Regions from separate parts of the Streptomyces sp. NPDC104309 genome, predicted to be linked through region 2. Evidence: riboswitches for the same ligand, from Rfam matches in the RefSeq annotation. Region 2 holds a riboswitch; each other region holds the start of a gene.
What was found. A riboswitch is a leader RNA that binds a small molecule or an ion and turns the genes downstream of it on or off. The one in region 2 is predicted to bind cobalamin.

Region 1 (7,825 bases), on a different contig from region 2:
CTGCCGCGACAGATACAGCCGCGCCTCGGGGGAGTTGATGTGCTTGTACAGCGTCAGCACGAGGTTGTTGGAGACGATCGAGTCACCCGTCGCGAAGAACGCGACGAGCCGGCCGATCATGTGCTGCTCGCCGGGGGAGAGCTTCGCGAGGTCGGCGACGTCGGAGTGGAGGTCGACCTCCTCCACCGTCCAGGTGTTCTTGATCGCGTCGCGGTAGCGCTCGTAGAAGTCCGGGTAGCGCATGGGCCGCAGGGTCAGTTCGAAACCCGGGTCGAGCAGGTTCTTGACGAGTGCGGACTTCTCGGAGTTGGTGGAGCTCATCACTGACAGGCCTCGCAGGACTCGGGGTTCTCCAGGGAGCAGGCGATCGCGTCGGCGTCGGGCGTCGAAGCCTGCTGTACGGGGATGGGGGCGGTGGCCGCGGCCTGGCCGGAGGCGGCGCGGGCGATCCGGGTCGCCGGGCGCGAGCGCAGGTAGTACGTCGTCTTCAGCCCCTGCTTCCAGGCGTACGCGTACATCGAGGAGAGCTTGCCGATCGTGGGCGTCTCCATGAAGAGGTTCAGCGACTGGCTCTGGTCGAGGAACGGCGTACGGGCCGCCGCCATGTCGATCAGTCCGCGCTGCGGGATCTCCCACGCCGTGCGGTAGAGCGCCCGCACGTCCTCGGGGATCCAGGCGAAGCCCTGCACGGAGCCGCTCGCGTCGCGCAGTGCCTCACGGGTCCGCGCGTCCCACACGCCGAGCTGCTTCAGCTCCTCCACCAGATACGCGTTGACCTGGAGGAACTCACCGCTGAGCGTCTCGCGCTTGAAGAGGTTGGAGACCTGCGGCTCGATGCACTCGTACACACCCGCGATCGAGGCGATCGTCGCCGTGGGCGCGATGGCGAGCAGCAGCGAATTGCGCATGCCGCTCTTCGCGACGCGGGCGCGCAGCGCGTCCCAGCGCTCCGGCCAGTTCAGCTCGGTGTCGTAGTGGTCGGGGTGCAGCACCCCGCGCGCGGCACGCGTCTCGGACCACGCGGGCAGCGGGCCGGACCGTTCGGCGAGCTCGCAGGACGCCTCGTACGCCGCGAGCATGATCCGCTCGGAGATCTTCGTGGAGAGCGCGCGCGCCTCAGGGGAGTCGAACGGCAGCCGCAGCTGGAAGAAGACGTCCTGCAGGCCCATCGCACCCAGGCCGACCGGGCGCCACTTCGCGTTGGAGCGGCCGGCCTGCTCGGTCGGGTAGAAGTTGATGTCGACGACCCGGTCGAGGAAGGTCACGGCGGTCCGGACGGTGGCGTCCAGCCGCTCCCAGTCGACGGTGCCGTCGGCGACGAACGCGCCGAGGTTGACCGAACCCAGGTTGCAGACGGCCGTCTCGCCGTCATCGGTGACTTCGAGGATCTCGGTGCACAGATTCGAGGAGTGGACGACCCGGCCCGGCTCGGCGGTCTGGTTCGCGGTCCGGTTGGAGGCGTCCTTGAACGTCATCCAGCCCTGGCCGGTCTGGGCGAGGGTACGCATCATCCGGCCGTACAGCTCGCGGGCCGGCATCGACTTGCGGGCCAGCCCCTTGGCCTCGGCGGCCCGGTACGCGGCGTCGAAGTCGTCGCCCCACAGGTCGACCAGCTCGGGCACGTCCGCGGGCGAGAACAGCGACCAGTCGCCGTCCGTGTCGACCCGGCGCATGAACTCGTCCGGGATCCAGTGCGCCAGGTTGAGGTTGTGCGTACGCCGCTGGTCCTCGCCCGTGTTGTCGCGCAGCTCCAGGAACTCCTCGATGTCCGCGTGCCACGTCTCCAGGTAGACGGCGGCGGCACCCTTGCGGCGGCCCCCCTGGTTGACCGCGGCGACGGAGGCGTCGAGCGTCTTCAGGAACGGCACGATGCCGTTGGAGTGCCCGTTGGTGCCGCGGATCAGCGAACCGCGGGCGCGGATACGGGAGTACGAGAGCCCGATGCCGCCCGCGTGCTTCGAGAGCCGCGCCACCTGGTGGTAGCGGTCGTAGATCGAGTCGAGCTCGTCGAGCGGGGAGTCCAGCAGATAGCAGGAGGACATCTGCGGGTGCCGGGTACCGGAGTTGAACAGGGTCGGCGAGGAGGGCAGATAGTCGAGCCGGCTCATCAGCCCGTACAGCGCGGTCACTTCGTCCAGGGCGCGTCGCGAATCGTCCTCGGCGAGACCGGACGCGACCCGCAGCATGAAGTGCTGGGGCGTCTCGATGACCTGGCGGGTGTGCGGGTGGCGCAGCAGATAGCGGCTGTGCAGGGTCCGCAGCCCGAAGTAGCCGAACCGGTCGTCGGCGCCGTCGGTGAGCGAGCGTTCCACCAGCGCGTCGAGGGCGTCCGCGTGCAGCGCGACGAACTCGGCGGTACGGTCCGCGATCAGGCCCTCGCGGTGCCCGACGGCGACGGAGGAGGAGAAGGAGACGGCGCCCTGGCCGGCCGCCTCGTCCACGATGGCGCGGGTCAGGAGCCTGGCGGCGAGACGGGAGTAGGCGGGGTCCTCGGAGATCAGCCCCGCGGCGGCCTCGGTGGCCAGCGAGCGCAGCTCGGCCTCGTCCGACCGGGCGCTGCGCCCGCGCAGCGCGGCGGCGGCGACACGACCGGGGTCGGTGTCGGGCAGATCGACGGTGAGGTCGGTCAGGGTCCGCAGCAGTGCGGTCCCCGGCCCGTCGTGTGCGGTCCCCTCGGACTCGGCCGCTTCGGACACGGCGACTGAAGCCGGATCGGCTGGCGCGATGGTCACGTGGTGCTCTCCCTCGCTCGGCTCGGGGCCGGCGGGGAACGGGGCAGCCGGGCAGAGGTGGGCCCGAGCGGGGCAGCACTCCGTACGGCGTCCACCGGCCCATCCGCGAGGCCCGGACGTCTGGCATCCGGTTCGGTCGAGCCGGATGCGCTGTCGGCAGGTCCTCGGACTTACTCGGGGGTGCGCAAAAGCGCACCGAACACACCGTTGCGGGACAGTTCCGGATTCGCACCGGATTCCCCTGCGGCGACAGCGAGCATGAGCATACATGTGGGGGCCGCCCGATGAGGCAGCCCCCACATGTTGTGTCGGCCGACTCGGGCCAAGCCCACAGAACGAGCTGTGCGGCCCTCTCCGGGGCCGCCCGGCCCCGATCGCACGGACGGCCCGCCGCGCCCCGCAGAAGGGGGCTCGACGGGCCGTCGGCCGGTGTCGGAGCGCTCGTCAGTGGCCGCCGCCCGGCGCTCCGGCCGTGGCCGGCGGGAGCGCCGCCTGGACGCCCGGGTCGCCCGAGTCGGCCGTGTAGTCGCCCGGGGAGGTCTCGTCGATTCCGGCGGGCGCCTTCACGGCGTTCAGGACGAAGGTGAGCACCACCGTCACGACCACGTTCAGCACGAACGCCGTCAGACCGATGTAGCCGATCTCGCCGATGCCGGGAATCTCCTTGGACGAACCGCCGAAGTGCGCCTGGGTCGGGCTGGCGACCCCGTACGCGGCCACCGTGCCGTACACCATGCCGACCGCCCAGCCCGCGAGCAGCGCCCAGCGGTGGAACCAGCGGGTGAACAGCCCGCCGACCAGGGCCGGCATCGTCTGGAGGATCCAGATCCCGCCGAGCAGCTGGAAGTTGATCGCGACCGTCTTGTCCATGGTCAGGACGAAGGCGAGCGCGCCGACCTTCACCAGCAGGGACGCCAGCTTGGAGACCTTGGTCTCCTGCTCCGGGGTGGCGTCCGGCTTCAGGAAGTCCTTGTAGATGTTGCGGGTGAAGAGGTTCGCCGCGGCGATCGACATGATCGCCGCGGGCACCAGCGCGCCGATGCCGATGGCGGCGAACGCGACGCCCGCGAACCAGTCCGGGAACATGTCCTCGAACAGCTGAGGGATGGCCAACTGCCCGTTGTCCACCTTGATCCCGGCGGCGATCGCCATGAAGCCGAGCAGCGCGAGCAGGCCCAGCATCAGCGAGTACAGCGGCAGGATCGTGGTGTTGCGCCGGATCACGTTGCGGCTGCGGCTGGAGAGCGTCGCCGTGATCGAGTGCGGATACATGAAGAGCGCCAGCGCCGAGCCCAACGCCAGGGTGGCGTAACCCCATTGGCCCGCCTCGCCGGGTGCCAGCGCGCCGCGCGGCTTGCCGGTCGCCGGGTTGGTCTGCGAGAACGCCTCGCCCGCCTTGGCGAAGATGTCGTCGAAGCCGCCGAGCTTGATCGGGATGTAGATGATCGCCACCACGATGACCAGGTAGATCAGCCCGTCCTTGACGAACGCGATCAGCGCCGGTGCCCGCAGGCCGGACGAGTAGGTGTACGCGGCGAGCACCGCGAACGCGATCAGCAGCGGCAGGTCCTTGACGAACCAGTGGGTGTTCTCGCCGCCACCGACGCCCATCACGTCCAGCACCGCCTGGATGCCGACGAGTTGGAGCGCGATGTACGGCATCGTGGCGAGGATGCCCGTGACGGCGACCGCCAGCGACAGCCCCTTCGAGCCGAAGCGCCCGCGGACGAAGTCCGAGGTGGTCACGTAGCCGTGCTTGTGCGAGACCGACCAGAGCCGCGGCAGGAAGGTGAAGATCAGCGGGTACACGAGGATGGTGTACGGCACGGCGAAGAAGCCGGCCGCGCCCGCCGCGTAGATCGCCGCGGGCACGGCGACGAAGGTGTACGCGGTGTACAGGTCGCCGCCGAGCAGGAACCAGGTGACCCAGGTGCCGAACGACCGTCCGCCCAGGCCCCATTCGTCGAGGCTGGCCTCGTTCTCGGCCTTGCGCCAGCGTGCCGCGAGGAAGCCCATGACCGTGACGGCCAGGAAGAAGAAGATGAAGACGCCGAGCGCGACGCCGTTCACGCCGTCCTTCATGCCGACGCACCCCCCTTGCGGGCGCGCTGGTCACGCTGCCACAGCTTGTACGCGACCATCGTGAGCGCGGTGGAGATCAGCACCCAGAGCATCTGGTACCAGTAGAAGAACGGGATGCCGATGAAGGTGGGGTCCACCTTCGCGTACGAACTCACCCAGAGCATCGCCACGAACGGCGCGACGAGACAGAGGGCGATGATTACCCGCACGGGCGTGATGGTGGGCGGTTTTCCTTCAGGCTCTGCCGGCATGCGGCGACTCCGTCCCCTCGCTGATCACCTGTTGTAATGCGCAGGAAATCTAGGGGAGGCTTCCGGTCACCGTCACCCCCTGTCCGCATTGCGGTCCGGCAACGGCCCCGCGAATGGGATCGAATGTTCGGAATGTTGTCAAACGTGCGGGAGCCGGCTCGTACGGAGACAGCCGAACGGCCCCCGTGGAGTGATGCGTTCCACGGAGGCCGTCGACGGCCGGGTGTGCGAGTGCGAGGGCCGGAATTCGCCGGCCGCCGCGTCCGGGGTCAGTCCGTCGGCCGCTTCAGGCGCGCCACGAACTTGTACCGGTCGCCGCGGTAGACCGAGCGCACCCACTCCACCGGCTCGCCCCGCCCGTCCAGCGAGTGCCGGGACAGCATCAGCATCGGCAGGCCCACATCCGTACCGAGCAGTCCGGCCTCGCGCGGGGTGGCGAGCGAGGTCTCGATGGTCTCCTCGGCCTCGGCCAGCCGGACGTCGTACACCTCGGCCAGCGCGGTGTAGAGCGAGGTGTACTTCACCAGCGAACGGCGCAGCGCGGGAAAGCGTTTGGCCGAAAGGTGCGTGGTCTCGATCGCCATCGGCTCCCCGCTGGCGAGCCGCAGACGCTCGATCCGCAGCACGCGGCCACCGGCCGTGATGTCGAGCAGCCCGGCGAGCGTGTCGTCGGCCGTGACATAGCCGATGTCCAGCAACTGGGACGTCGGTTCCAGCCCCTGGGCGCGCATGTCCTCGGTGTACGAGGTGAGTTGCAGGGCCTGCGAGACCTTCGGCTTGGCGACGAAGGTGCCCTTGCCCTGGATGCGCTCCAACCGGCCCTCGACGACCAGCTCCTGGAGCGCCTGGCGCACGGTCGTGCGCGAGGTGTCGAACTCGGCGGCCAGGGTCCGTTCCGGCGGCACGGGGGTGCCTGGCGGCATGGTGTCCGTCATGTCGAGGAGATGTCGCTTCAGCCGGTAGTACTTCGGGACGCGTGCCGTCCGCGTGGCCGCGCCCGTCTCGTTCTCCGTACTGCCCCCGTCGGCACCCATGGCCCGCCTTCCCGACTGCTGCGTTGCTGCCGTCACCGGCTCCTCCGTCTGTCGCGGCTCACATGGTGGCACGGTCCGGTCACGGCTCGTCGCCCTCCCTTAGGTGTCGGTCCTATAACGGACGCGAGTGCACTTCTTATACACCCTTGACACCCCTAAAGGTCTAGGCCAAGCTCCCGGTACTGGTCTAAACCATTAAAGACCAGGTCCAGCCCCAGCAGTACTCGTCGAAAGTCTTCGCGGTGGGCGGGGTTGCAGTATCCCTGAGGAGGGTTTGGCGTGAAGCGCAAGCTCATCGCGGCGATCGGCGTCGCGGGCATGATGATCGGCATCGCGGCCTGTGGTTCCGACGACGGCGGCAGCGGCAAGAAGGCGGGCGCCGACGGTTACCAGGGCCAGACCCTGACTGTCTGGACGATGTCGGGATCGAACCCGCCCGGGTGGACCAAGACGGTCACCGATGAGTTCGAGAAGAAGACCAAGGCCAAGCTGAAGATCGAAGTCCAGGACTGGAACGGCATTCAGCAGAAGGTCACCACGGCCCTCTCCGAGTCCAACCCGCCGGACGTCCTGGAGATCGGCAACACCCAGACCCCGGCGTACGCCAAGACCGGCGGCCTCGCCGACCTCGGTGACCTCAAGAAGGAGATCGGCTCCGCCTGGGCCGACGGCGTCAACCAGCCCTCCGTCTACGACGGCAAGCAGTACGCCCTGCCGTGGTACGTGGGCAACCGCGTCGTCATGTACAACAAGAAGGTCTTCAAGGACGCCGGTATCACCGAGACTCCGAAGACCCGTGCCGACCTCTTCAAGGCGTTCGACGCCATCAAGGAGAAGGGCAAGGCCGAGCCGATCTACCTGCCCGGCCAGAACTGGTACTTCTTCGACGGCCTGCTCGTCGGCAAGGACGTCTCGCCGGTCAAGAAGGAAGGCGACAAGTACGTCTCCAACCTGGGCGACCCGAAGGTCGCCGAGGCCATGGACGTCTACAAGCAGTACCAGGCCTACTCCAAGGCGCCCAAGGACAAGGACGAGGCCACCCCGCAGCAGGCCGAGGTCTTCGCCAAGGGCAAGACCGGCGCCATCATCGCCATGGGCTACGAGGCCGGCACCGCCATCAAGGCCAACCCGAAGCTCAAGGACGACATCGGCTTCTTCACCATCCCCGGTGAGACGGCGGACAAGCCCGAGGGCGTCTTCCTCGGCGGCTCCAACCTCGCCGTGGCCGCGGGCAGCAAGAAGCAGGACCTGGCCAAGGAGTTCCTGAAGATCGCGCTCTCCGAGCAGAACGACGGCGCGCTCATCAAGGAGGCCGGCTGGTCCCCGAAGAACGACGCGATGCAGAAGTACACCGTGGGCCAGCCCGCCGCCGAGGCCGCCGGTCCGGCCGCCGCCAAGTCCGGTGGCACCACGCCGCTGATCCCGGAGTGGGCGCCGGTCGAGAACCCGCCGAACCCGATCAAGACCTACATGACGCTGGTCCTGCAGGGCAAGTCGCCCGCCGACGCCGCCAAGCAGGTCGAGGGCGAGCTCAACAAGCGCCTCAGCCAGCAGCAGTAATCGCAGTAGCGCGTCCCGCGCCGGGGCGGCGGGTCCCGACCCGCCGCCCCGGTGGTACGCACCGTTCCGTGTAGGGCTTTGTCGGAAGAGATGGCGAGCATGGCAGTGCAAACCGATCCCACGGAGGCGGCCCGGACGGCCGCGGTCCGCGGGCAGGACGGGAAAA
Region 2 (7,825 bases):
AGTGAACCGGATCGGCATTCCACATCGCCGCATGCGGAGCCTGCGGTACGGCGTGCAGCGCGACCAGTTCCGGGCGGCGGGCGGCGAGATCGCGGGAGGGCTGCCAGGGGGCCAGGGTGTCGTCCGGGCCGTGGAAGATCAGGGTCGGGGCACGCAGCGCCGGTGCGAGGGAGCCGTCCAGGAGCCGGGCGCCGCGCACCCCGGTCTGCCCCTGCGCGGCCCGGACGGCGAGCGGCAGCAACGCGGCGGGGACACCGCGGGCCGCGGCCAGCGCGCGCAGCGTGGTGGCCCAGTCCAGGACCGGGGAGTCGAGGACGAGACCCCCGATCCGGTCGCGCAGCGCGGAGTTGACGGCCGCGTGCAGCGCCATCGAGGAGCCGGTGGACCAGCCGTGCAGGACGACCTTCTCGGCTCCGTACCGCACGGCGAAGCGGATCGCCGCGTCCAGGTCGCGCCATTCGGATTCGCCGAGGTGGGCGAGGCCGTCGGGGGAACGCGGGGCCCCGGGGTCGCCGCGGTAGGCGAGGTCGAGCACGGGCAGGCGCAGATCGTGCAGGAACTCCATGACGTTCATGGGGTGTTCCCTGGTGGTCCCGAGTCCGTGCACGGTGATCACCCAGGTGCCGCGGGGGCCTGGCAGGAACCAGGCGGGCAGGGTGCCGAGTTCCCCGGGGATCTCGACCTCCTGGTGTTCGAGGCCGAGGGCCGAGGAGGGGTCGCCGCTGTACAGCTGCGGGGTGATCCGGACCTCGGCGCCGGGTTCCAGGCTGCCCCGGTTGACGCGTTCCAGTCTGCGGACGACGGTGTCGGGGGCGTGGTGGGCGTGTTCGATCACCGGGCCGACCACGGCGTGGATGTCGTCGCCCACCAGTCCGTACGTGCCGGGCCGCAGGGCGGCGAAGGAGCGGGTCAGGGTGATCTGCCCGGCGGCCGTGGCGTGCACGGTGAGTCTGCGGTCGGCGGGGAGCGGTCGTCCGGACGGCGCCCTGAGGGCGGCGTCGCTGGCGTACCGGCCGGCGGCGACCGCTGCCGCACCGACGCCGAGGATCGTGGTGACGGCTGCTGCCGTGACTGTTGCCGGGCGCACGGCTCCAGTGTCGTGGGGTGTCCCACACCCTGCCAGCCGACGGGGCCGTCCGGTGGCCCGGCGGGGGCGGGACGGGCCGGGTCAGCCCGGCTGCCCGTATCCCTTCAGAGCTTCCTGGACGTCGCGCAGCTGAGCCGTGGAGAGGAGGTTCGGGGTGCGTCCGGGTACGGAGCTCGCGGCGAGCCAGAGCCGGCAGAGCCATTCCAGCTGGGCGGTCCGGTCGTACGCCTCTTCGAGGGTGGCTCCATAGGTGACGGTCCCGTGGTTCTGGAGCAGGCAGCCCGTGCGGTCCCGCAGGGCGGCGAGCATGTTCTCGGCCAGCTCCTCGGTTCCGTAGCGCGCGTAGGCCGCGACCCGGACGGTGCCGCCGAGCATGGCGGCGGCGTAGTGCACCGGGGGCACCTCGGGGACCAGGGTGGAGACGGCCGTGGCGTGCACCGCGTGAGTGTGCACGACAGCGGCCGCGTCGCTGTTCCGGTAGACCGCGAGATGGAGCGGGAGTTCGCTGGTCGGGGCCAGTTCACCAAGGACCCGGTTGCCCTCCGGATCGACACCGACGGCGTCCTCGGGGCCGAGCCTCTCGTACGGCACGCCGCTGGGGGTGACCAGGACCGTCCCGCCGACCCGGGCCGACACGTTTCCCGAGGTTCCCACGACGAGGCCGTCCGCCGCCGTCCGGCGGGCGGTGGCGACGACCGCGTCCCAGGCCCGTCCGATCGCGTCCCGCTGCTGCTCGCTCATGCGGAGATCCTGTCAGCCCGGGAGCCGAACGGACATGCGATCGGCCACAGAAGTCACAAACCGGTGAAGTTCGCAAAAGGGGTGGCGAGGGCCGAAATCAGGCCCCTTGAGGCCCCGTCCCGGGCGCCCGCCACACCGGGGAGGACAAACAGAGCGACCCGGCTCCGTTTGGAGTCACCACAGTGCCCTCCCCAGTTCATCTTCCGTTCACCCAGGTTGCCTACGGTCCACCTGCCAATGACGTCGAACGATTGCCTGGGTAAATGGAACACATCACGCTGCTCCTCGCGATTGTGATCGTGACAGCTCTAGTGTTCGATTTCACGAACGGTTTCCACGACACCGCCAACGCGATGGCCACGACCATCTCGACCGGTGCGCTCAGACCGAAGACAGCGGTGGCCATGTCCGCCGTTCTCAACCTCGTCGGCGCGTTCCTGTCCGTGGAGGTCGCCAAGACGATCTCCGGCGGAATCATCAACGAGAACGGGTTGCGGACAGAAGTCATCTTCGCGGCACTCGTCGGCGCCATTCTCTGGAATCTGCTGACCTGGCTGGTCGGACTGCCGTCCAGCTCCTCGCACGCCCTGTTCGGCGGCCTGATCGGTGCCGCCGTGATGTCGGCGGGCTGGTCGTCGGTCGACGGCGGCACGGTCGTCACCAAGGTGCTGCTCCCCGCGGTCGCCGCCCCGATCGTCGCCGGCCTGGCCGCGCTGCTGGCCACCAGGCTGACGTACCGGATCGGCGGGAAGATCCGCAACGACGCCCAGGAGAAGGCCACCGCCAAGGGCTACCGCGCCGGTCAGATCGCCTCCGCCGGACTGGTCTCCCTCGCCCACGGCACCAACGACGCGCAGAAGACCATGGGCATCATCACCCTGGCCCTGGTCACCGGTGGCGTCCTGCACCCCGGCGCCAACCCGCCGGTCTGGGTCATCGTCGCCGCCGGTACGGCCATCGCGCTCGGCACCTACCTGGGCGGCTGGCGCATCATCCGCACCATGGGCAGCGGCCTCACCGACCTCAGGCCGCCGCAGGGCTTCGCGGCCCAGACCAGCGCGGCCACGGTCATCCTGGCCTCCTCGCACCTCGGCTTCTCCCTCTCCACCACCCAGTCCTGCTCCGGCGCCGTGATGGGCGCGGGTCTCGGCCGTCAGGGCGGCGTGGTCCGCTGGTCCACCGCCACCCGGATGTTCGTCGCCTGGGGTCTGACCCTGCCGGCCGCGGGCCTGGTCGGCGCGGGCGCGGAACTCCTCACCAAACAGGGCACCTGGGGTGTCGTCGTCGTCGCGGCGCTGCTGGTCTCGGGCTCCGGCTCGATCTGGCTGGTGTCGCGCCGCAAGCCGGTCGGCCACGGCGATGTCACGCCGGCGGACGGCGCGGCCGAACCGGCGGGCGTCGTCACCACGGCCATCGCCGCCGTCAGCCCGCCGCCCACCGCGGCCCAGGCGACGGCCCAGGCAACGGCCCAGGACCTCAAGACCACCATTCCGGCCCCGGCCGGCACCCCCCAGGACCCGGCGCGACCCGCCACCGTCTAGGTCAGCCGTCCAGGCCGGCCGTCTAAGGAATCAGCATGAAAATCGACTGGGCAGCCCTCGGCTCCGTCTTCGGCGTCTCCCTCGTCGTCACCGTCGCGCTGGTGGGTCTCTTCACCCTGGGCATCGTCGGTCTCTCCAAGCAGCCCGAACCGGCGGCGCAGGGCGGCTCCGGCGGCTCGCTGCTGCTGGCCCGCGCCGGCGCGTACGTCTGCTTCGGGCTGTGCGCGGCGGCGGTCGCGTACGGGATCTATCTGATCGTCGCCTGACCCCTCCCCCGCGCACTCCCCGACGGGCCGGACACACCTCGTGTGTCCGGCCCGTTCCGGTGTGCCCGACCCGATGTGGGCCTCAGCACACTGCGCCGCCGCAGGTCAACAGCAAGTTGACGGGCGTTCGCGGAGCGTGGTGGACTGCCGGAGCCAATTACGGCGACAGCAGAGGAAGCCGGTGCGAATCCGGCGCGGTCCCGCCACTGTCACCGGGGAGCAGTCCCCCACACCGGAAGTCACGGCGCGCGCGAGCGGGCTGGAAGGCCGGGGGTACTGCGGATCCGGGAGCCAGGAGACTCTCGTCGCCGGTCACGTCGAACCAGGGCGCGGACCCTGAGTGAGGACATATCGCCATGCCTGGCTGCCGTGCGTCCGTTGCTGTGGCGCTCTCGTCGAGAGCCGCCTGTACGAAGGTCCTTCGAGGCGCGTCGGCCGGTTGAGCCGTGCGTGCCGATCGCATTTTCGCGTACGGCGCCACGGCCGGTCTGATCGGCGATCTGCTGCTCGGTGACCCTCGCAGGGGGCATCCGGTCGCCGCCTTCGGGCGGGCCGCGGCGAGCGTCGAACGCCGGCTGTGGCGCGACCACCGCGGGTGGGGCGCACTGCACACCCTTGTCCTGGCCGGAGGCGCCGCGGGGGGTGCCGCGCTGATCAGCCGTGCCGTGCGCGGCCGTCCCGCCGCCTGTGTCGCGCTGACCGCGGCCGCCACCTGGTCCGTCGTCGGCGGCACGTCCCTGGGGCGTGAGGCCCGGACGATCGGCGACGCCCTGGCGGCCGGTGACCTCGAACTGGCCCGCGAGCGGCTGCCGCATCTCTGTGGACGCGACCCGCACTCCCTCGACGGACCGCAGATCGCCCGCGCCGTGGTGGAGTCCGTGGCCGAGAACACCTCGGACGCGGTGGTCGGCGCCCTGGTGTGGGGCGCGCTGGCCGGGGTGCCGGGGCTCGTCGGCTTCCGGGCCGCCAACACCCTCGACGCCATGGTCGGCCACAGGTCGCCCCGCCACCGGCGCTACGGCTGGGCCTCCGCCCGCCTCGACGACGTCGCGGGCTGGCCCGGAGCCCGGCTCACGGCCCTGCTCGCCGTGGCCACCGGGGGGCGGCCACGTGGCGCGGTACGGGCCTGGCGGGCCGACGCGGCCGAGCACCCGAGCCCCAACGCGGGCCCGGTGGAGGCCGCGTTCGCGGGCGCGCTCGGCGTGCGGCTCGGCGGGACCCTCGCGTACGGCGGGAGGGTCGAGCGCCGTCCCGTCCTCAACGGGGCGACGGGCCGGGCGGTGGAGACCGAGGACATCGAACGCGCGGTACGGCTGTCGCGCCGGGTGAGCGCGCTCGCCCTGGGCGTGTGCGTGGCGGGACGGCTGGGCGCGGGCCTCGCCGCACGACGCGTCGCGGGACACCGGACCACGGGAACGCGCACGGGGAACACCCGGATCGCAGGACGGAGACGGACATGAGCGGCGGACTGCTGGTCGCCGGGACCACCTCGGACGCGGGCAAGAGCGTCGTCACGGCAGGCATCTGCCGCTGGCTCGTGCGCCGGGGCGTGAAGGTGGCGCCCTTCAAGGCGCAGAACATGTCGCTGAACTCGTTCGTCACCCGCGAGGGCGCCGAGATCGGGCGCGCCCAGGCCATGCAGGCCCAGGCCGCCCGGGTGGAGCCGTCCGCGCTGATGAACCCCGTCCTGCTCAAGCCCGGCGGCGACCGCTCCAGCCAGGTCGTCCTGATGGGACGGCCGGTCGGCGAGATGAGCGCCCGCGGCTACCACGGAGGCCGGCAGGAAGCGCTGCTCTCCACGGTCGTGGACTGTCTGGACCGGCTTCGGGGCACCTATGACGTGGTGATCTGCGAGGGGGCGGGCAGTCCGGCCGAGATCAATCTGCGGCGCACGGACATCGTGAACATGGGCATCGCACGCGCGGCCCGCTTCCCGGTGGTGGTCGTCGGCGACATCGACCGCGGGGGCGTCTTCGCCTCCTTCTTCGGCACGACGGCGCTGCTCGACGCCGAGGACCAGTCGCTGATCGCGGGCTACCTCGTCAACAAGTTCCGCGGCGACGTGTCGCTGCTGGAGCCGGGCCTGGAGATGCTGCGCGGGATCACCGGACGGCGGACGTACGGGGTGCTGCCCTTCGCCCACGGCCTCGGCATCGACGAGGAGGACGGGCTGCGCGTCTCGCTGCGCGGGGCCGTGCGCGAGTCGGTCGTCGCGCCGCCGCACGCCGAGGACGTGCTGCGCGTGGCGGTGTGCGCCGTGCCTCTGATGTCGAACTTCACCGATGTGGACGCGCTGGCCGCCGAACCGGGCGTCGTCGTGCGGTTCGTGGACCGCGCCGAGGAGCTGGCCGACGCCGACCTCGTCATCGTGCCGGGCACCCGTGGCACCGTGAAAGCGCTGGCCTGGCTGCGCGAGCGCGGTCTCGCCGACGCCCTGGTCCGGCGCGCCGCCGAGGGCAGGCCGGTCCTCGGCATCTGCGGCGGCTTCCAGATCCTCGGCGAACACATCGAGGACGAGGTCGAGTCGCGGGCCGGGCACGTGGACGGCCTCGGCCTGCTGCCCGTACGCATCCGCTTCGACCGCGAGAAGACCCTCGCCCGCCCCGTCGGCGAGGCGCTCGGCGCCCCCGTCGAGGGGTACGAGATCCACCACGGCGTCGCGGACGTACACGGCGGTGCAGCGTTCATCTCCGATGACCGAGGACGCAGCCTGGACGGTTGCCGGGTCGGCGCGGTGTGGGGCACCCACTGGCACGGCGCGCTGGAGAGCGACGTGTTCCGCCGCCGCTTCCTGACCGAGATCGCGCGCGCCGCCGGACGGCGCTTCGTCCCCGCCCCCGACACCTCCTTCGGCGTGCTGCGCGAGGAACAGCTCGACCGCCTCGGCGACCTCATCGAAGAACACGCGGACACCGACGCGCTGCTCCGGCTCATCGAGTCGGGCGCGCCCTCAGGACTTCCCTTCATCGCCCCCGGAGCACCTGGAGCACGCGCATGAACGCCCCTATGAGCACCGTGCTGTTGTTGTCGACGGCCGACACGGACCTCCTCGCCGCGCGCGCCTGCGGCGCGCCGTACCGGATCGGCAACCCCACCCGCATCGACGCCCACGAGGAACTCCCCGCGCTGATCGAGGGCGCCTCCGTCGCCGTCGTCCGCCTCCTCGGCGGCAAGCGCGCCTGGGAGGACGGGCTGGCCGTCCTCAACGCGTCCGGTATCCCGACCGTGCTGCTGGGCGGCGAGGCCGTGCCGGACGCGGAGCTGATGGCCGAGTCGTCCGTACCCGCCGGTGTCGTCGCCGAGGCGCTGCGCTACCTCGTGGAGGGCGGCCCCGGAAACCTCGTGGAGCTGGCCCGCTTCCTCTCCGACACCGTCCTGCTGACCGGCCACGGCTTCGCCGAGCCGCAGAAGATGCCCGAGTGGGGCCTGCACGGCGACCGCGAGTTCATCGAGGGACGCCCGACCGTCGGCGTGCTGTTCTACCGGGCACACGAGCTGTCCGGGAACACGTCGTTCGTGGACGTGCTGTGCGACGCGGTCGAGGCGCGTGGCGCCAACGCCCTGCCGGTGTACTGCGGTTCGCTGCGCGGCGCGGACGCCGGTCTGTACGAGCTGCTCGGCAGGGCGGACGCCCTGGTCGCCACGGTCCTCGCGGCGGGCGGCACCCGCGCGTCGGACGCCTCCGCCGGGGGCGACGACGAGGCCTGGGACATCGGGGCGCTGGCCGATCTGAACGTCCCCGTGCTCCAGGGCCTGTGCCTGACCTCCTCGCGCGCCGCGTGGGAGGCGTCGGACGCCGCGCTCTCCCCCATGGACGCCGCGATGCAGGTCGCGATCCCCGAGTTCGACGGCCGGCTGATCACCGTCCCGTTCTCCTTCAAGGAGCAGGGACCCGACGACGTGCCGGTGTACCGCGCCGACCCCGAACGCGCCGCGCGTGTCGCCGGAATCGCGGTGCGCCACGCCGTCCTCAAGCACAGGACGAACGCCGAGAAGAAGCTCGCCCTCGTCTTCACCGCCTACCCGACCAAGCACTCCCGTGTCGGCAACGCCGTCGGACTGGACACGCCCGCGTCGGCGGTACGGGTCCTGGACGCCCTGCGCGAGGCCGGTTACGCGGTCGACGGGCACCCCGACAACGGCGACGAGCTCATCCACCGACTCATCAACGCCGGTGGCCACGACGTGGA
Region 3 (7,825 bases), on a different contig from region 2:
GTGTCGGCGGCGGTGCCGGACACGTCCGGGGTGAAGACCGCGGCGTGCACGGCGTCGCGGACCCGTCGCGACATGCTCGCGTCGCCGAAGGTCGCGGGGCGGGCGACGAGCATCAGCGCCACGCCCACATGGGCCGACATCACCATTTGCGCGGCCAGCTCGGGAGCCATCCGGAGCTTGCCCACCGCCGCGGCCCGTTCCAGGTCCCTGGTGAGGATCTGGTGGGACTCCAGGGCCGCGGCCGGTGGGGTGCGCATGGCCGGTGAATTCATCAGCCGGTAGAGATTGGGGTTCTGCAGGGCGAACTCGACGTGACTGTCCCAGCCGTCGCGCGGGTCCTCGACGGGGTCCGCGCTCTCGCCACGCTGCCGCTTCGTCGCCAGGTACGTGTCGAAGCCGTGGTCCACCACCGCGGACAGCAGGCCTTCCTTGTCCCCGAAGTGGCGGTGGAGCGCCGGGGCCCCACCTGCGCGGCCTCGCACACGGCCCGGGTGGAGATGTCCCCGTTCGGGGACTCCGCGACCAGACGCGCCGCCACTTCCAGGATTCGTGCTCGTGTGCTCATCGCACGGACGCTATCAAGCGGATGAGGCGGGGCGACGGCGGGCGGCGTCACCCCCGCCGCTCAGACGATGCCGCCGTTGGCGCGCAGCACCTGACCGTTGACCCAGCGGGCCGGGCCGGCCAGGAAGGAGACCACCCCGGCGATGTCCTTGGGGGTGCCCAGCCGCTCCAGCGGTGGCTGACCGGCCAGCTTCGCGATGGTCTGCTCGTCCTTGCCGTCCAGGAACAGTGCGGTGGCGGTCGGTCCGGGTGCCACGGCGTTGACCGTGATGTCCCGCCCGCGCAGCTCCCGGGCAAGGATCAGGGTCACGGCCTCGACAGCGCCCTTGGTCGCGGCGTAGGCGCTGTAGCCGGGCATGGCCAGCGACAGCACGGAGCTGGAAAAGTTGATGACCGCCCCGCCCTCGCGCAGGCGGCGGGCCGCCTGCTGGTCGACGACGAACGTTCCGCGGATGTTGGTGCGGTACATCCGGTCCAGCGCCTCCAGGTCGGTGTCGACCAGCGGCGCCGGCGTCATGCCGCCGGCCGCGTGCACGACCACGTCGACTCCCCCGAAGGTTTCCTCGGCCGTGTCGAAAAGGGCCGAGACCGCGACCTCGTCGGCCACGTCGGCGCGGAAAGTGATGGCCTGGCCGCCCTCCTCGGTGATCGCCGCCGCCGCCGACTCGGCCTCGGTCCGGTTTCCCGCGTAGTTGATGACGACGGCGAAACCGTCCAACGCCAGCCGCTCGGCGCTCTCGCGGCCGATGCCCCGGGATCCCCCGGTGACGATCGCCACCCGGCGCGCGGTGGTGGGCTGCTCGCTCATGACGGTGCTCCCCGTTCCAGGCGGCTGGTGCGTTCACCAACCCGACGTGATCAACGCCAACACCAGGAAGTTAGCAACGCTACCTCGTTCGTAGCAGCGCTACGCGCAGCGCTCTCCCGGCCCCACAGGACCCCGCACGACCCCGTCCCGCCGCTCGCCGCTCGCCGGACACTCGTCCCGGACAATCCGGATGCCGTCCGCCCGCCCCTCGTGATACTTCACTCGGTCATGACCGATCTTGAGACTCCCCGCCTCCTGCTCCGCCTGATGAGCGCCTCCGACGCCTTGCGGGTAATGGCGGGCACACCGGGCGAGGGGGCCGACTGGGCGCCGGGATACCCGTCCGCCGGCGAGACGGCCGCGGCGGAGCGCTTCCTCGACGCCTGCGCGACGACGGGTGATCCCAGCCCGTTCGGCTCGTACGAGATATGTCGCCGTGAGGACGGAGTCGTGATCGGCGGGCTGGGATTCCACGGCGCCCCGGACGAGAACGGGCACGTCACGATCGGCTACGGCCTCGTTCCCTCGGTTCAGGGAAGGGGTTACGCCTCCGAGGCGCTGCGGGCGCTGCTGCTGTTCGCCCGCGAGCAGGGGGTGATCTGTGTCCACGGTGACACCGACCTGGACAACCTCGCGTCGCAGCACGTCATGACAGCCGTCGGCATGCGCCTGGTGAAGGAGGACGCGAAGCTGAAGTACTACCGGATCGACTGGGGTCGACAGGGCAAGGAGCAGTGAGTACGCGACCGTCCGTTCCCCGGGGACGGCCGCGCCTGGCAGGACGGCGGAACCCGCCGGGGAGGCTCCCGGCGGGTTCCGATGTCCGCTGGTGGTGAGTAGTGGTACGCCGGTCAGCCGGCTGCGGCGGCCCGGTTCGCCGTACCGCCTCCCGTCGCGACGGTGCCGGCCCTCGGTACGAGAAGCCGTTCCGTCAGGTGGCCGAAGACGAGACCAAAGGTCACCCAGAGGGTGGCCTGTACCGCGAGGGTGGCGAGCCGGAACTCCCAGAGCAGGGTAGCCGGGAAATCCCTTCCCACCTCGTTGAACGACGGCAGGAACGCATAGGCGACCCCGATCACGACCGCGTAGGCGGCCGATGCGGCGATCGTCGCGTTCCAGTTGCCCAGGCGGGGAGCCAGCCGCTTGCCGAGGATGACGGCGGCGACCGCCAGCAGCACACTGAGGGCGACCATCAGGAAGAACAGGGCGGTGCGGCGGCCGATGGTGTCGGGGTTGCCGACGGCCGGCGGGTTGGCCGGGTACTTCAGGAACGGCACGACGTACACCGTCAGCAGGGCGGCACCCGCGATCAGGGCCGCCGTGGCCCGTGGGCCGAATCGGCCGATCCGGCCCAGGGCGTAGCAGAAGACGAGGGCGGCGATCCCGCCGATCGCCACACCGAAGACGAGCACACCGGTGGCAAGACCCGCGGTGGACTGCACGGCGCGGCTGACGAGTTCCTCACCGCCGCCGTGGTCATGACTGTGCGACTCTTCGAGGGCGATGGCCGCGTCCACCCGGGACTCACCGAGCAGGTAGGCGACGAGCAGCGCGAGCGCGCCCGCGGCGAGGCCGGCCAGCATGCCGCGGACGAGCAGGGCTCTGACAGATATGGAGTTCATGAGGTCTTCCCCAGGATCGGACGGTACGTCAGTGGCAGGGGAAACCGAGGAGATGGCGACCGTCGTGGACCCACTCGTGGACACCCTCGCCGGAGATGACCGCGGTGGCGCCCTGTTCCGCGCCGACGAAGTACAGCAGTACGAGCATGAGGATGCCGAAGAAGACCGCCCAAGGGGCGATGGACTTCAGGGAGATGGGGGTGATCGCCGGTACGGCGGTGGCGGGGGCAGCACTCTGTGCCATGGCAGAACCTCCTGAGGGAACACGCGTCCCGATCGTGGTGCCTGAGACGAAGGTGCTGGGTCTGACTTCCCGTACGGGTACGGGTACACAGTGGCGCGACCGTGCCGGATTCTCACCGGACTTCCGTCACACCTTCGTCATGTCCGTCGGACGATACCTCCTGGGAGCGGGCAGGGCCACGGTCCCGTCGGCGGGGCCGCGACGCCCGCATGCCATGGTGAGCGCACGCGAGAGGCCACGGTTCAGGGAGTTGACCGGTTCATGACGGTACAGGTGATGCTGATCTCACCGGCACTCAACGCCGCGCTGCGCGAGGCCCGCTTCGACGACGACGCCGCGCTCGACGCGGCCGGGGCCCGGCGGGCCCGCGCCGCCGCGGCGGCGGTGCCCTCGGCCGATCGGTATGTGCGCGGGCCGTCCGAACGGTGTGCCGGGACCGCCGACGCGCTGGGGTTGCGCGCCAGGCCCGAACCCGCGGTCCGTGGCTGGGACATGGGCCGCTGGAGCGGGCGGCGGCTGGCCGAGGTGAGCGGCGTCGAGCCGGACGCGGTGTCGCTCTGGATGACCGATCCGTCGGCGGCCCCGCACGGCGGCGAATCGTTGCTGGAGTTCTGCGCCAGGATCGGCGGCCTGCTGGACTCACTGGAGTCCGGGTACGGCGAGGAGGGCGGCCGTGTGCTGGCGGTCGTCGAGCCCGCCGTGGTGCGGGCGGTGGTCGTACGGGCGCTCGCTCTGCCGGCGGAGGCGTTCTGGCGGCTGGATGTCGCCCCGCTCACCCTGACCGGACTCAGCGGTCGGTCGGGACGGTGGAACCTGCGCTGCGGTCAGCCGCTGTCCCCCGCTCCGCGGCACCGGCATCCTCGCTCCGCCACCACTCCCCGGGACAACTGAGGTGCCGGCGACCGTAGTCAGCGCATAGTCTGATGGGGCAGCTGGTTCGCCCTGTCCGCCAGACAGGCGCGTCGCAAGAGGGAACCCGGTGGGAATCCGGGACTGCCCCGCAGCGGTGAGTGGGAACGACCGCCGTCATCAAGCACTGGACCCGAGACGGGCTCCGGGAAGCGACGGCCAGTAGGTGTCTCGTACGCGAGACGTGCCCGCGAGTCCGAAGACCTGCCACTGCCCGTGCGCGTCGGACGCGCACGGTGATCCCGGTGACCTCGTGGGCGGGTCGGCGTACGGATCGGGCAGGGCAGGCGCGTCGGCACGACGCGACGGTTCGGTCCGCTCCGTCCTCCCTTCGCGCCTTCGGCACGTCCCGGGGTCGTACCAGGACACACGCTCGCGAAGGAGAGTTCCGTGACCAGCAAGTCCGCAGCCGCGGCAGCCCGGGCCACCGTGTACGGCTGTCCCCGCCAAGGGGGAGACCGGGAACTGAAGAGGGCCGTCGAGGGGTACTGGAAGGGCCGTGTCACCGCGGCCGGCCTGCGGGAGACCGCCGCCGGCCTGCGCCGCGCCAACTGGCTCCGGCTCGTCGACGACGGCATCCACGAGGTACCGACCGGTGACTTCTCGTACTACGACCACGTACTGGACACCAGCGTGATGGTGGGTGCCGTACCCGCCAGGCACCGCGACGCCGTCGAAGCCGACGGGCTGGACGGCTATTTCGCGATGGCGCGCGGTACGCAGGACGTGGCGCCGCTCGAAATGACCAAGTGGTTCGACACGAACTACCACTACCTGGTGCCGGAGCTCGGTCCCGACACTGTCTTCACCGCCGACTCCACCAAGCAGGTCGCGGAGTTCGAGGAGGCGCTGGCCCTCGGGCTCAGCCCCCGGCCGGTGCTCGTCGGCCCGGTGACATATCTGTTGCTGGCCAAGCCCGCTCCGGGCGTCGCCGCCGACTTCGAACCGCTGACCCTGCTCGACCGGCTGCTGCCGGTGTACGCGGAGGTGCTGGCCGATCTGCGCGCGGCCGGTGCCCGGTGGGTGCAGCTCGACGAGCCGGCCCTGGTCCAGGACCGCACCGCGGCGGAGCTCAGCGCCACCGCACACGCCTACCGTTGCCTCGGCGCGCTCACCGACCGGCCGCGACTCCTCGTCGCCTCCTATTTCGACCGGCTCGGCGAGGCCCTCGGCGTGCTGGCGAAGGCACCGGTCGACGGACTCGCACTCGACTTCACGGGCCCGGCGTCCGCCAACCTGCCGGATCTCGCCGCGGTCGGCGGTCTTCCGGGCAAGCGGCTGGTCGCCGGAGTCGTCGACGGCCGCAACGTATGGATCAACGACCACCAGCGGTCCCTGGCGACGCTCGGCACCCTGCTCGGTCTCGCCGACCGGGTCGATGTCGCGGCCTCCTGCTCCCTGCTGCACGTTCCCCTCGATGTGAACGCCGAGCGCGACCTCGATCCGCAGGTGGCCCGCTGGCTGGCCTTCGCCCGGCAGAAGTCCGCCGAGATCGCCACCCTGGCCAAGGGGCTCGCACAGGGCACGGACACGATCGCCGCCGAACTCGCCGCCAACCGTGCCGATCTGGCCTCGCGCAGCCGATCGGCGCTCACCCACGACCCGGCGGTACGGGCACGGGCCGCGGCCGTCACGGAGTCCGACGTGCGCCGCGAACCGTCGTATCCGCGGCGGGCGGCGGCCCAACGCGAGTGCCTGCGGCTTCCTCCGCTGCCCACCACCACGATCGGTTCGTTCCCCCAGACGGCCCAACTGCGCACCGCACGCGCCGATCTGCGGGCCGGACGCATCGACACCGCCACGTACGACAAGCGGATCGAGGCCGAGATCCAGGAGGTGCTGGCGTTCCAGGAGAAGGCGGGCATCGATGTGCTGGTGCACGGCGAGCCCGAACGCAACGACATGGTGCAGTACTTCGCCGAGCGGCTCACCGGCTACGTCGCCACCCGGCACGGCTGGGTCCAGTCGTACGGCACACGGTATGTCCGGCCGCCGATCCTGGCCGGGGACGTCTCCCGCCCGGAACCGATGACGGTCCGCTGGACGGCGTACGCGCGGTCGCTCACCGATCGGCCGGTCAAGGGCATGCTCACCGGTCCCGTCACCATGCTCGCCTGGTCCTTCGTCCGCGACGACCAGCCGCTCGGCGAGACCGCCCGCCAGGTCGCCCTCGCGCTGCGGGACGAGGTGAACGACCTTGAGACCGCGGGTGGTTGCGTCATCCAGGTCGACGAGCCCGCCCTGCGCGAGACACTGCCGCTGCGGGCCGCCGACCGCGCCGGGTATCTGGACTGGGCCACCGAGGCGTTCCGGCTGGCCACCAGTGGTGTCCGTGCTGACACCCAGATCCATACGCACATGTGTTACGCGGAATTCGGCGACATCCTCCGGGCCATCGCCGACCTGGATGCCGATGTGATCAGTCTGGAGGCGGCCCGTTCCCACATGCGGGTGGCCGACGAGCTGGCATCGGCCGGCTATCCGAGGGAGGTCGGTCCCGGCGTGTACGACATCCACTCCCCACGGGTGCCGAGCACAGGCGAGGCGGTCGCCCTGCTCCGTAAGGGACTCGAAGCGATTCCGGCCGAACGACTGTGGGTCAATCCCGACTGCGGCCTGAAGACGCGGGGCTGGCCCGAAGTGCGCGCCTCGCTGGAGAACCTGGTCTCGGCGGCCGTCGAGGTACGGGCCACGGTGGCCGGCACCGCCCACTGACCCGCGGCGCGGCCCGGGACGGGCACCCGTCCCGGGCCGCGCACAGCACGCCTCCGTGCAAGAAGCGTGGTCCGGACCAGAGCCTTGGCAGCCTCTTGGTCAGGCATGACATGATCGAGTTCGCACCTCACCCGGCGCCTGCTCGTGTCCGCCCTCCCCGTACTCGCTCCCGTCTCGGCCTCCTCCGGTCTCGCGGCCGAGGTACCCGTCCCCGAATCCCGGGCCGCTGCCGCGGCGGGGACGTTCACCGACGATTTCGACGGCGGGCGACCGCCGGGGGCGTGCCCCGGCCGACGTACGCGCCGCCGCCGCGCGGCGCGTACGTCGGCGCGTATGTCGGCGCGTATGTCGGCGCGTATGTCGGCGCGTATGTCGGCGTCCCGGGTGCGGGCGCGAGCTCACTCGTCCCGGTACGCCTCCAGCAGGCGGAGCCAGATCTCGCTGATCGTCGGATAGGAGGGGACGGCGTGCCACAGCCGGGCGATGGGGACCTCGCCCGCGACCGCGACCGTCGCCGAGTGCAGCAGTTCACCGATGCCCGGTCCGACGAAGGTGACACCGAGCAGGATCTCCCGGTCGAGGTCCACGATCATGCGGGCACGGCCCCGGTAGCCGTCCGCGTACAGGCCGGAGCCCGCCACGGCGGCGAGGTCGTGGTCGACGGCGCGTACGCGGTGTCCGGCCCGCTCGGCCTCGGCGAGGGTGAGACCGACCGAGGCCGCCTCGGGGTCGGTGAAGACGACCTGGGGGACGGCCGCGTGGTCGGCGGTGGCGGTGTGGGCGCCCCAGCGGTCGGTCTCCAGCGGCGGGACGCCCGCCGCGCGGGCGGCGATCGCGGCGCCCGCGATGCGTGCCTGGTACTTGCCCTGGTGCGTGAGGAGCGCGCGGTGGTTCACGTCGCCGACCGCGTAGAGCCAGCTGGTGCCGTCGACGAGGCAGCTGTCGTCGACGGTGAGCCAGGAG
Region 4 (7,825 bases), on a different contig from region 2:
CACTCGTGACGGACCAGGTGGCCTGTCCCGGAAGGCCGCGGACAGGGGATGCGGGTCTCGGCTGAAGCGTCCTGAACGGGTGAGGGCCTTGCGGGTTCGGGGTGGAGTGCGACATCGCCACCGAACGATGAGGAGGCCCTCCTGCCTCACCGTAATGGAGCAGCCCTTGGCCGGCTGCTCCGGCGCGGCGCGCTCCCGGCGTCAGCTCGGCACGGGGATGAAACGCTTCAACGGGCCCAGCCGCGCGCCGAGTTCCGTCAACAGACGCTCGGTGTGCGGCAGCACGCGGGGGGAGAGGGCCGCGATGGCCACCGCGAGAGCGACTCCCGTCCAGGCGAGCGGGCCCAGCGGGGTGCAATCGAAGAAGTGGCTGACCACGGGGGTCTGGACGAGCGCGATGAGGAATGCGGCGGTGCCGAGGACGGTGGCCAGGATCAGCGGGCTGCGCTTGCGGCCGAGGAGGATCTGCGTGAGCTGGGCGCCCACCACGCCGCACAGGGCCATCGTGCTGGTGCGCCGGGCCGTACCCGGTGTGAGGCGGCCGATCAGCCAGGCGCAGGTGGCGCCGATGCCGGTGACCACGCCGCGTTGCCGGATCTGACGGTTCAGGGGGGACTGAAGGGCGGCCAGGCCCACGGAGTGGCTGCCTGGTCGCGAGTCCTGGGGGGTCACGGCCACGGCCATCGCGGGGAACATGTCGGTGAGCAGGTTGACCAGGAGCAGTTGGCGGGTGGACAGGGGCGAGGCGCCGGCGAACAGAGTGCCGAGGACGGAGAAGCCGACCTCTCCGGCGTTGCCGCCGAGCAGGATGCTGATCGCGTCGGCGACGCTGTGCCACAGGGCCCGGCCCTCGCCGATGGCGTCGATGAGGACGGAGAGTTCGTCGGTGGTGATCACCAGGTCCGCCGCGTTGCGGGCGGCCGCGGATCCCCGGGCGGCGATGCCGACGCCGATGTCGGCGGCGCGGATGGCGGCGGCGTCGTTCGCGCCGTCGCCGACCATGCCGACGACGCGACCCGCCTTGCGTAGCGCCTCGATGACCTGCAGTTTCTGCTCCGGTGCGACTCTGGCGACCACGCTGCAGTCCTTCAGGAGCCTGATCTGTCCGGCCCGGTCGAGCGTGGCGAGTTCGTCGCCGGTGACGACCGTGACGTCCGCCGGCCATCCCAGGGCGAGGGCCACCGCCTGGGCGGTCCGGGGATGGTCGCCGGTGAGCATGACGGGCCGTACGCCGATGTCGTGCAGCCCCGCGACCAGCGGTGCGGAGCTGGGGCGGGGTGTGTCGGCCAGCGCCACGAACCCCATGAACTCCAGGAGTTCGAGGGGCTTGTCCAGCGACTCGTCCGTCACGTCGTCCGCGGACAGCCGGCGCTGGGCGACGGCCAGGAGCCGCAGGCCTCGTGCAGCGAGCCGGAGTGCCGTATCGAGGGCCTCCGGACCGGCGTCGGGGCAACTGGACAGCACGACTTCCGGGGCCCCTTTGACGACCAGCAGGTGGGTGCCGTCGGGGTCGCTGCCCACGGCTGCGGCGTAGCCGCGACTGGCCTCGAAGGGCCGTCCCGCGAGGGCGGTCCAGCCCGTGTCGTGCGGGGCCGCGGCCAGGACGGCCGCGTCGGTGGCGTGGGCGTGTGCGCCGCTCTCCCTGGCGGGGCGGGGGCAGGCACGCGCAGCGAGACGCAGGATCAAAGCCGCCTCGGGGGCGGACGGCTGGTGCTCGGTTCCCGAGGCGGTGGCGAGCTGGACGACCTTCAGGCTGTTCTCGGTCAGTGTGCCGGTCTTGTCGAAGCAGAGGGTGTCCATACGCCCCAGCGCTTCCAGACTGCGCGGGGTGCGTACGAGGATGCCGAGTCTGCTCAGCCGCCGCGCTGCCGCCAACTGCGCCACCGTCGCCACCAGCGGCATACCCTCGGGAACGGCGGCGACGGCGACCGCCAGTCCGCCTCGGAGGGCGGTGCGCATCGGACGCCCGCGCAGCAGGGACAGTCCGGCCACGGCGGCACCGCCGACGAGAGTGAGGGGCAGCACCTTGCGGGTCAGTTCGTGCAGCCGTGCCTGGGCCCCGGCCGAGGTGGGGACGCGGGCGGCGAGTGCGGCGGCGCGGCCGGCCTCGGTCTGGGAGCCGGTAGCCACCACGACCGCCCTGGCCCGGCCGGCTACGACGGTGGTGCTCTGGAAGACCATGCAGCTGCGGTCGGCAACGGCTGCCTGCGGCTTCGCCGCCACCTGCTTGCGGGTCGGCAGGGACTCGCCGGTGAGCGCGGACTCGTCCACCTCCAGACCGTCGACCTTCAGTAGCCGGGCGTCGGCCGGCACCACGTCGTTGGTGTGCAGCTCGATCACCTCGCCCGGCACCAGGCGCTCCGCCTCCACGACGGACGGTTGCTCGTCGTCCGGCCCGGCCAAGCGTCTGGCCGTGTGCCGCTGGCTGGTGACGAGGGCCGACAGGGCACGTTCCGCGCGCAGCCGCTGAAAACCGCCGACCAGGGCGTTGACCGTCACGGCACTGGTGACCAGGAACGCGTCCACCCCGGAACCCAGCAGGGCCGATGCGGTGGCACCGACCATCAGGACCGGCGTCAGCGGGTCGTCGAGTTCGGCCCATGTGGCGATCAGCAGACGGAATCCCCAGCGAACCGGCGAGATGAACGGGGCGACGTACGGATACGCCGCGGCGGCACGCGCGAACCGGCTCGCGTCGGTGCGCAGCGTCATCAGGGCGGTGGGTGCGGAGCGCGGCGCCCTGGCCAGCCGGGCCAGCACCTCTCTCGGCTCCAGCGCGTGCCAGGGCACCCGCGGCCTGGGATGCGGAGTGGCGTGCACGGCAGCGCCCAGCGCGGCCCACCAGCCCCAGACCAGCGCCGCGGCGACGGCGATGTTGACCGGACTGAGCCGCACTTTGAGAGGAAAGGGCGGCTGACCGGTGCGCGTTCCTCTGCTGAGCACCAGGAGTGCGGACAGTGCTGCGCCGGCCTCGGTGAAGAACTGGGCATGGTTGCCGACCGTCCGTGCCGCCGGGACCGCGCACAGCAGCCGCCACACACCCGCCAGCCCGCGCACGCACATCACGTCCGCACCCCAGACGACGGCGCTGCGCTTGTCGGTGATCGCGACGGCGATGTCGCCGGCGAGGAGCCCTTCGGTCACGTCCCGGCCGCGGGCGGACAACCGCTGTCTGCCCGGCCCCGACGACAAGGGGCGGTCCGAGGAGTATTCGTGCGGGACGCGCGCCACCGTCAACACCGTCCGCCCCTCGTCCTGCAGGGCGCGCACCACATCGGCGAACGGCCGGTCGGCGGGGGCGAGTTCATCGGCCAGTACCCCGAACTCGTCCAGCGAATCGTTCTCGACGACCACGACGTGCAGGCCCGCGCGCCGCGCCGCGTCCAGCGCGGCCTCGGCCATCGGGTCGGTCTCCCAGCCGACCAGCACGGTGCCGACGTCCTGGTCGCCCAGTGAGGCGATCATCATGCCCGTCTCCGCCGGCGGACCGCCGGGTACCGGGCGCAGGCCGAGGTACGCCTCCTCCGCCGTACCGGCTGCCTCGCCGTTCCCCCACGAGACATCCCACGAGGTCCCCTGGAGAGCCCTGGTGGCGGCCTGCCAGAGCTGGTGATGGTCCCAGTCGTCGGTGCTCGGGTGGACCTCCAGCACACACAGCCGGTAGCGGTGCAGCGCTTCCGGGTGCAGCACCACGGTGTCCACGAGTTCGAGCCGACGCAGCCGCTCGGCGTCGCGGACCAGGGCGTCCTCGCGGGCCAGCAGGGTGCTCAGCGCCGCGGTGAAGCCGGCCGGGCCGTACCTCGCCGCCTTGGGGGTCCCGGCAAGTACGGCCTCGGCAGCTTTGCCCAGGTCACGGGTGAACAACAGCGTCGTCGCCGCCCCGGCCAACATGCCGTTGACCGCGGCGTCGGCGTACTCCTCCCCCGGGCAGGCCCGCAGGGGCGGCCGCTCGATGTCGTTCCCGGCAACTGTCAGCCGACTGGGTTCGCACAGCGCGTCGTGCACCGCGTCGAACGCGGCGAGCCGAGCCAGGGCCGCCACCAGTTGGGTGGTCCGCAGTGCCGCGTCGAGCAGCAGCGGTGTGGGCGACTGACCGACGCCGTTGGCCGCCGCATACGCCGCGGCGAGCAGCAGATCGGTACCGTCGGTGCCCAGCGAGCGGCGCAGTAGGGCCCGCACCCGCGAGTCCTCCCGCAGCAGCGTCGCCACGGCCGATACCGCCTGGGGCGCCTGCTGCACGCGCGCGCTCCGCGCGGTCAGCGCGGCGGCGACCCCAACGGCGTCGCACGCCAGGCCGACCAAGCTCGCGCGCACACCGCCGGCAGCGCCCGGATGTGCATGGGCCAGCGTTGGCTCACCGACCTGCTCCAGACCGTGCCCGGCGGCCAATTCGGCCGCCGCGTCCGCCACATCCTCATCGGCCCCGTCCTCGGCAAGCTGTACGACGAGCCGCATCAGCCCCCCGTCCCAATAGGCGCTCACCACGTCGGGGTGCTCGCACAGCTCGGAAGCAACCTTCGCGGCCGCGTCCTCAAGACGCGCCACAGACTTCAGCGGAGCGTCCGGGGAGTGGTGCAGGGCGAGGTGCATACGCGATGCGGCGTGCCAGTACCCGACCTGAGGAGCCATGGCATTTCGGGCAGCCCTGCCGAACAGCAGCCCCGCCCTCGACACGGCCGCCGCGCCACCTACCGCACTCCGCACACCGGCGCTGACGATCTCGGTAGCCACGTGCCCCGCCGCCGACGCCGATGGTGTCATACGGCGAGTGGCCCGGACCGGGGCAGTGGCAAGAGCGCTGCTCAGCTCTGCAACGGGCAACAGGGGCAGCAAACGCGACAGCATCTCTCACCTTCACGGGCTCGTCGTCAGGCCGTTGTGCGGGACCGGGCCTTCGAGCCCGAGAGTGAGCGAACCTGCCACCCGGCGACGGGCAGCGGGCGATCAAGCACGCTGAGGGTGTTCAGCTCTTCTTCCGCCCGGCTGCCGCAGGCTTTCGCGCGCTGCCGCGCTGCCCGGACGGGCCGGCCTTCGCCTTCCCTTTCGCGCCGGTCGCCTTCGTCGACGTCTTGGCCGAAGCCTTCGCCGGCGACTTGGGCTTCCGCGAAGCCGTCGAAGCGGTCGACGCCTTGGCCGACCGGGCCGCCTGCTTGGCCCGCAGCCCGTGACCGGCACCTGCCGACTCCTCGGTCACGTCCTCACGGCGCGGCTGGGTCAGCCACACCACCGCGGCGCCTGCGACCGCCACCGGCCACTCGATCAACCCCACCGCACCGAGCAGACCGGCTCCGGCGTACGCCGTGACCCGCCGGGCGTGCGGCGAGACGACTCCGACGGAGTCCAGTACGCCGTCGAAGACACCCTTGACCACCTCGACACCCGGGACTCTGTCCACGACCGTCGTCATGGTCTCCATGGGGTGTGCCAAAACGTCCTGGACGGGATGCGTCGCCGGCTTCGTATCGCCGGAGCGTCGTCCAGCGGCCTTCACAGCCATGATCGCTCCTTCCGAAAGGCTGGCGAGGCGGACAGCGGCGCGCTGCCGTATCCCTCACCTTCCGACCTATCGTGTCAAACGTCCGCATACCCGGCAACGCTGATGGAGCCGAATGGGTACGCAGCGTAAACGCGCGGTGTACGGACAGGCTCGTTGTACTGACGGGCTCGCTGATTCCGCGGTCTGACAGACTGGGCCCCGAAATCTCAGGCGACGCGCGTCAGGAAACCGGTGTGAATCCGGTACGGTCCCGCCACTGTGACCGGGCTGCAGCAGCCCGGAAGCCAGACACTGGCCGCGCCGCCTTCTCCGTACAGCCAGGGGACGAGGACATCCCCCGGAAAGGCTCGGTCATGCTCCGGATCCGCCATGTACCACTCGCGCTCATACCGCTGCTTCTGCTGCCGCTCACCGGCTGTGGCTCCGGCACGGGCGGCGAGGGCAGGACAGAGGCCGCACCGGCCGCCGACGGTTTCCCCTACACGGTCACCAACTGCGGTACGAGGACGACCTTCGACGCCCCGCCGAAGCGGGCTGTCACCATGAACCAGCACGCCACCGAGATCATGCTGGCCCTCGGGCTCCAGGACCGGCTGGCCGGGACGGCCTACCTGGACGACAGCATCCTGCCGAAGTACCGGTCCGCATACGCCACAACCAAGGTGCTCGCGAAGGAGTACCCCTCCAAGGAGGTGCTGCTCGGTGCCAACCCCGACTTCGTCTACGGCGGTTACAGCAGCGCCTTCGACAAGGCCAGGGGCCAGGACCGGGCGGGGCTCCGGAAGAGCGGCATCAACACCCGGCTGAACATCGAGTACTGCACCAAGGGCAAGGTCGGTATCGATCAGCTCGCCACCGAGATCACCCAGGTCGCCAGGACCTTCGGCGTACCGGAGCGCGGCAGGAAGCTGATCGCCGAGGAGCGGCAGAAGATCAGGGCGGTCGAGACAGAGCTCAAGGGCTCCTCACATCCCTCGGTGTTCGTGTACGACTCCGGCGACAGCTCCGCGTTCACGGCGGGCGGCAACGGCATCGGCAACGAGATCGTCCGGCTCGCCGGGGGCAGGAACGTCTTCGCGGACCTCGATGGCACCTTCGGCGACGTGTCCTGGGAGCAGGTCATCAAGCGCAGGCCCGAGGTGGTCGTGATCTACGACTACGGCGGCACCACGGTCGCGGCCAAGAAGAAGCGGCTGCTGAACGACCCGGCGCTCGCGGACGTACCGGCGATCAGGAACAAGAGGTTCGCGGTACTCCCGCTGTCCTCGGCCGTGCTCGGCGTCCGGGTCGCCGACGCCGTGCAGGACCTGGCCGGGCAGCTGCACCCCGGTACCCCGTGAGCGCGGAGTCCGCCCGCCCCCGCCTGAAGGCCGTCCTCCGCTCGACACCCGTCGTGATCGGCGTCCTCACGGTGCTGCTGCTCGCGGCGGCGGTGGCCGGCCTGGCGCTCGGCCCGGTACGGATTCCGCCGGGCGAGGTGGTGCGTACGGTGCTGGGCGGCGAACGCACCGGCGCGTACCAGACGATCGTGTGGGAGGTACGGCTGCCCAGGGTGCTGCTCGGGGTCGTCGTCGGCGCCGGGCTGGCCCTGTCGGGCGCGGTGCTCCAGGCGCTGGTGCGCAACCCGCTGGCCGATCCGTTTCTGCTGGGCGCCTCCTCCGGGGCGTCGGCGGGCGCCGTCGTGGTCATCGTGCTGGGGGTCGGCGCCGGTGCCGCCGCCGATGTGGCGCTGCCCGCCGCCGCGTTCGCCGGGTCCATGGCCGCACTGGTCGCCGTCTACGCGATGGCCCGGCGCGGCGGCACCATGACGACCGGTCGGCTGATTCTGGCCGGGGTGGCGATCCAGTATGTGCTGTCCGCGTTCACCAGCCTGATTCTGGTGCTGTCCTCCCGGGCCGAGCAGGTGCGGGCGATCCTGTTCTGGACCCTGGGCGGCCTGGGCGGCGCCCGCTGGGACGAACTGGCCCTGCCCGCCGTGGTATTGGGCGTCGGGGCCGTACTCCTGATCAGCCTGGCCCGTCCGCTGGATCTGCTGCTGACCGGGGAGGAGGGGGCCCGCAGCCTCGGCCTGGACCCCGGACGTTTCCGGGGCGGGGTCTTCGTGCTGGTGTCGCTGATCGTCGGCGTACTGGTCGCCTACAGCGGGGCGATCGGCTTCGTCGGCCTGATGATCCCGCACGCCGCCCGGCTGATCGTCGGCGCGTCCCACCGCAGACTGCTGCCGGTGACCGCGCTCGGCGGGGCGGTCTTCCTGCTGCTGGCCGATCTGCTGGCGCGGACTGTGGCGGCCCCCGAGGAGATTCCCGCCGGGGTGGTCACCGCACTGGT

Region 1: linked by a shared signal. The riboswitch ahead of ACZ68L_RS13870 (ribonucleoside-diphosphate reductase subunit alpha) and the one ahead of ACZ68L_RS29655 (cobalamin biosynthesis protein) in region 2 are both predicted to bind cobalamin.
Region 3: linked by a shared signal. The riboswitch ahead of ACZ68L_RS22285 (CbtB domain-containing protein) and the one ahead of ACZ68L_RS29655 (cobalamin biosynthesis protein) in region 2 are both predicted to bind cobalamin.
Region 4: linked by a shared signal. The riboswitch ahead of ACZ68L_RS11970 (ABC transporter substrate-binding protein) and the one ahead of ACZ68L_RS29655 (cobalamin biosynthesis protein) in region 2 are both predicted to bind cobalamin.

Annotation. Positions count from the first base shown of each region.
Region 1 is NZ_JBVJMV010000008.1:813-8,637, forward strand. It holds gene ACZ68L_RS13865 (ribonucleotide-diphosphate reductase subunit beta) at 1-321, opposite strand, end outside; gene ACZ68L_RS13870 (ribonucleoside-diphosphate reductase subunit alpha) at 321-2,732, opposite strand; cobalamin riboswitch at 2,871-2,998, opposite strand; gene mctP (monocarboxylate uptake permease MctP) at 3,177-4,814, opposite strand; gene ACZ68L_RS13880 (DUF3311 domain-containing protein) at 4,811-5,065, opposite strand; gene ACZ68L_RS13885 (GntR family transcriptional regulator) at 5,335-6,099, opposite strand; gene ACZ68L_RS13890 (extracellular solute-binding protein) at 6,379-7,659, shown strand; gene ACZ68L_RS13895 (carbohydrate ABC transporter permease) at 7,759-7,825, shown strand, end outside.
Region 2 is NZ_JBVJMV010000024.1:59,103-66,927, reverse strand. It holds gene ACZ68L_RS29675 (alpha/beta hydrolase) at 1-1,087, opposite strand, end outside; gene ACZ68L_RS29670 (class II aldolase/adducin family protein) at 1,169-1,828, opposite strand; gene ACZ68L_RS29665 (inorganic phosphate transporter) at 2,092-3,369, shown strand; gene ACZ68L_RS29660 (hypothetical protein) at 3,405-3,635, shown strand; cobalamin riboswitch at 3,808-3,936, shown strand; gene ACZ68L_RS29655 (cobalamin biosynthesis protein) at 4,082-5,095, shown strand; gene ACZ68L_RS29650 (cobyric acid synthase) at 5,092-6,633, shown strand; gene cobN (cobaltochelatase subunit CobN) at 6,642-7,825, shown strand, end outside.
Region 3 is NZ_JBVJMV010000014.1:214,980-222,804, reverse strand. It holds partial or broken gene ACZ68L_RS22305 (TetR/AcrR family transcriptional regulator) at 1-565, opposite strand, end outside; gene ACZ68L_RS22300 (SDR family oxidoreductase) at 626-1,372, opposite strand; gene ACZ68L_RS22295 (GNAT family N-acetyltransferase) at 1,601-2,110, shown strand; gene ACZ68L_RS22290 (CbtA family protein) at 2,224-2,994, opposite strand; gene ACZ68L_RS22285 (CbtB domain-containing protein) at 3,023-3,238, opposite strand; adenosylcobalamin (AdoCbl) riboswitch at 3,284-3,377, opposite strand; gene ACZ68L_RS22280 (histidine phosphatase family protein) at 3,500-4,129, shown strand; cobalamin riboswitch at 4,155-4,372, shown strand; gene metE (5-methyltetrahydropteroyltriglutamate--homocysteine S-methyltransferase) at 4,538-6,862, shown strand; gene ACZ68L_RS22270 (dihydrolipoyl dehydrogenase family protein) at 7,261-7,825, opposite strand, start outside.
Region 4 is NZ_JBVJMV010000006.1:331,481-339,305, reverse strand. It holds gene ACZ68L_RS11985 (hypothetical protein) at 1-9, shown strand, start outside; gene ACZ68L_RS11980 (HAD-IC family P-type ATPase) at 202-4,845, opposite strand; gene ACZ68L_RS11975 (hypothetical protein) at 4,964-5,497, opposite strand; cobalamin riboswitch at 5,660-5,811, shown strand; gene ACZ68L_RS11970 (ABC transporter substrate-binding protein) at 5,851-6,837, shown strand; gene ACZ68L_RS11965 (FecCD family ABC transporter permease) at 6,834-7,825, shown strand, end outside.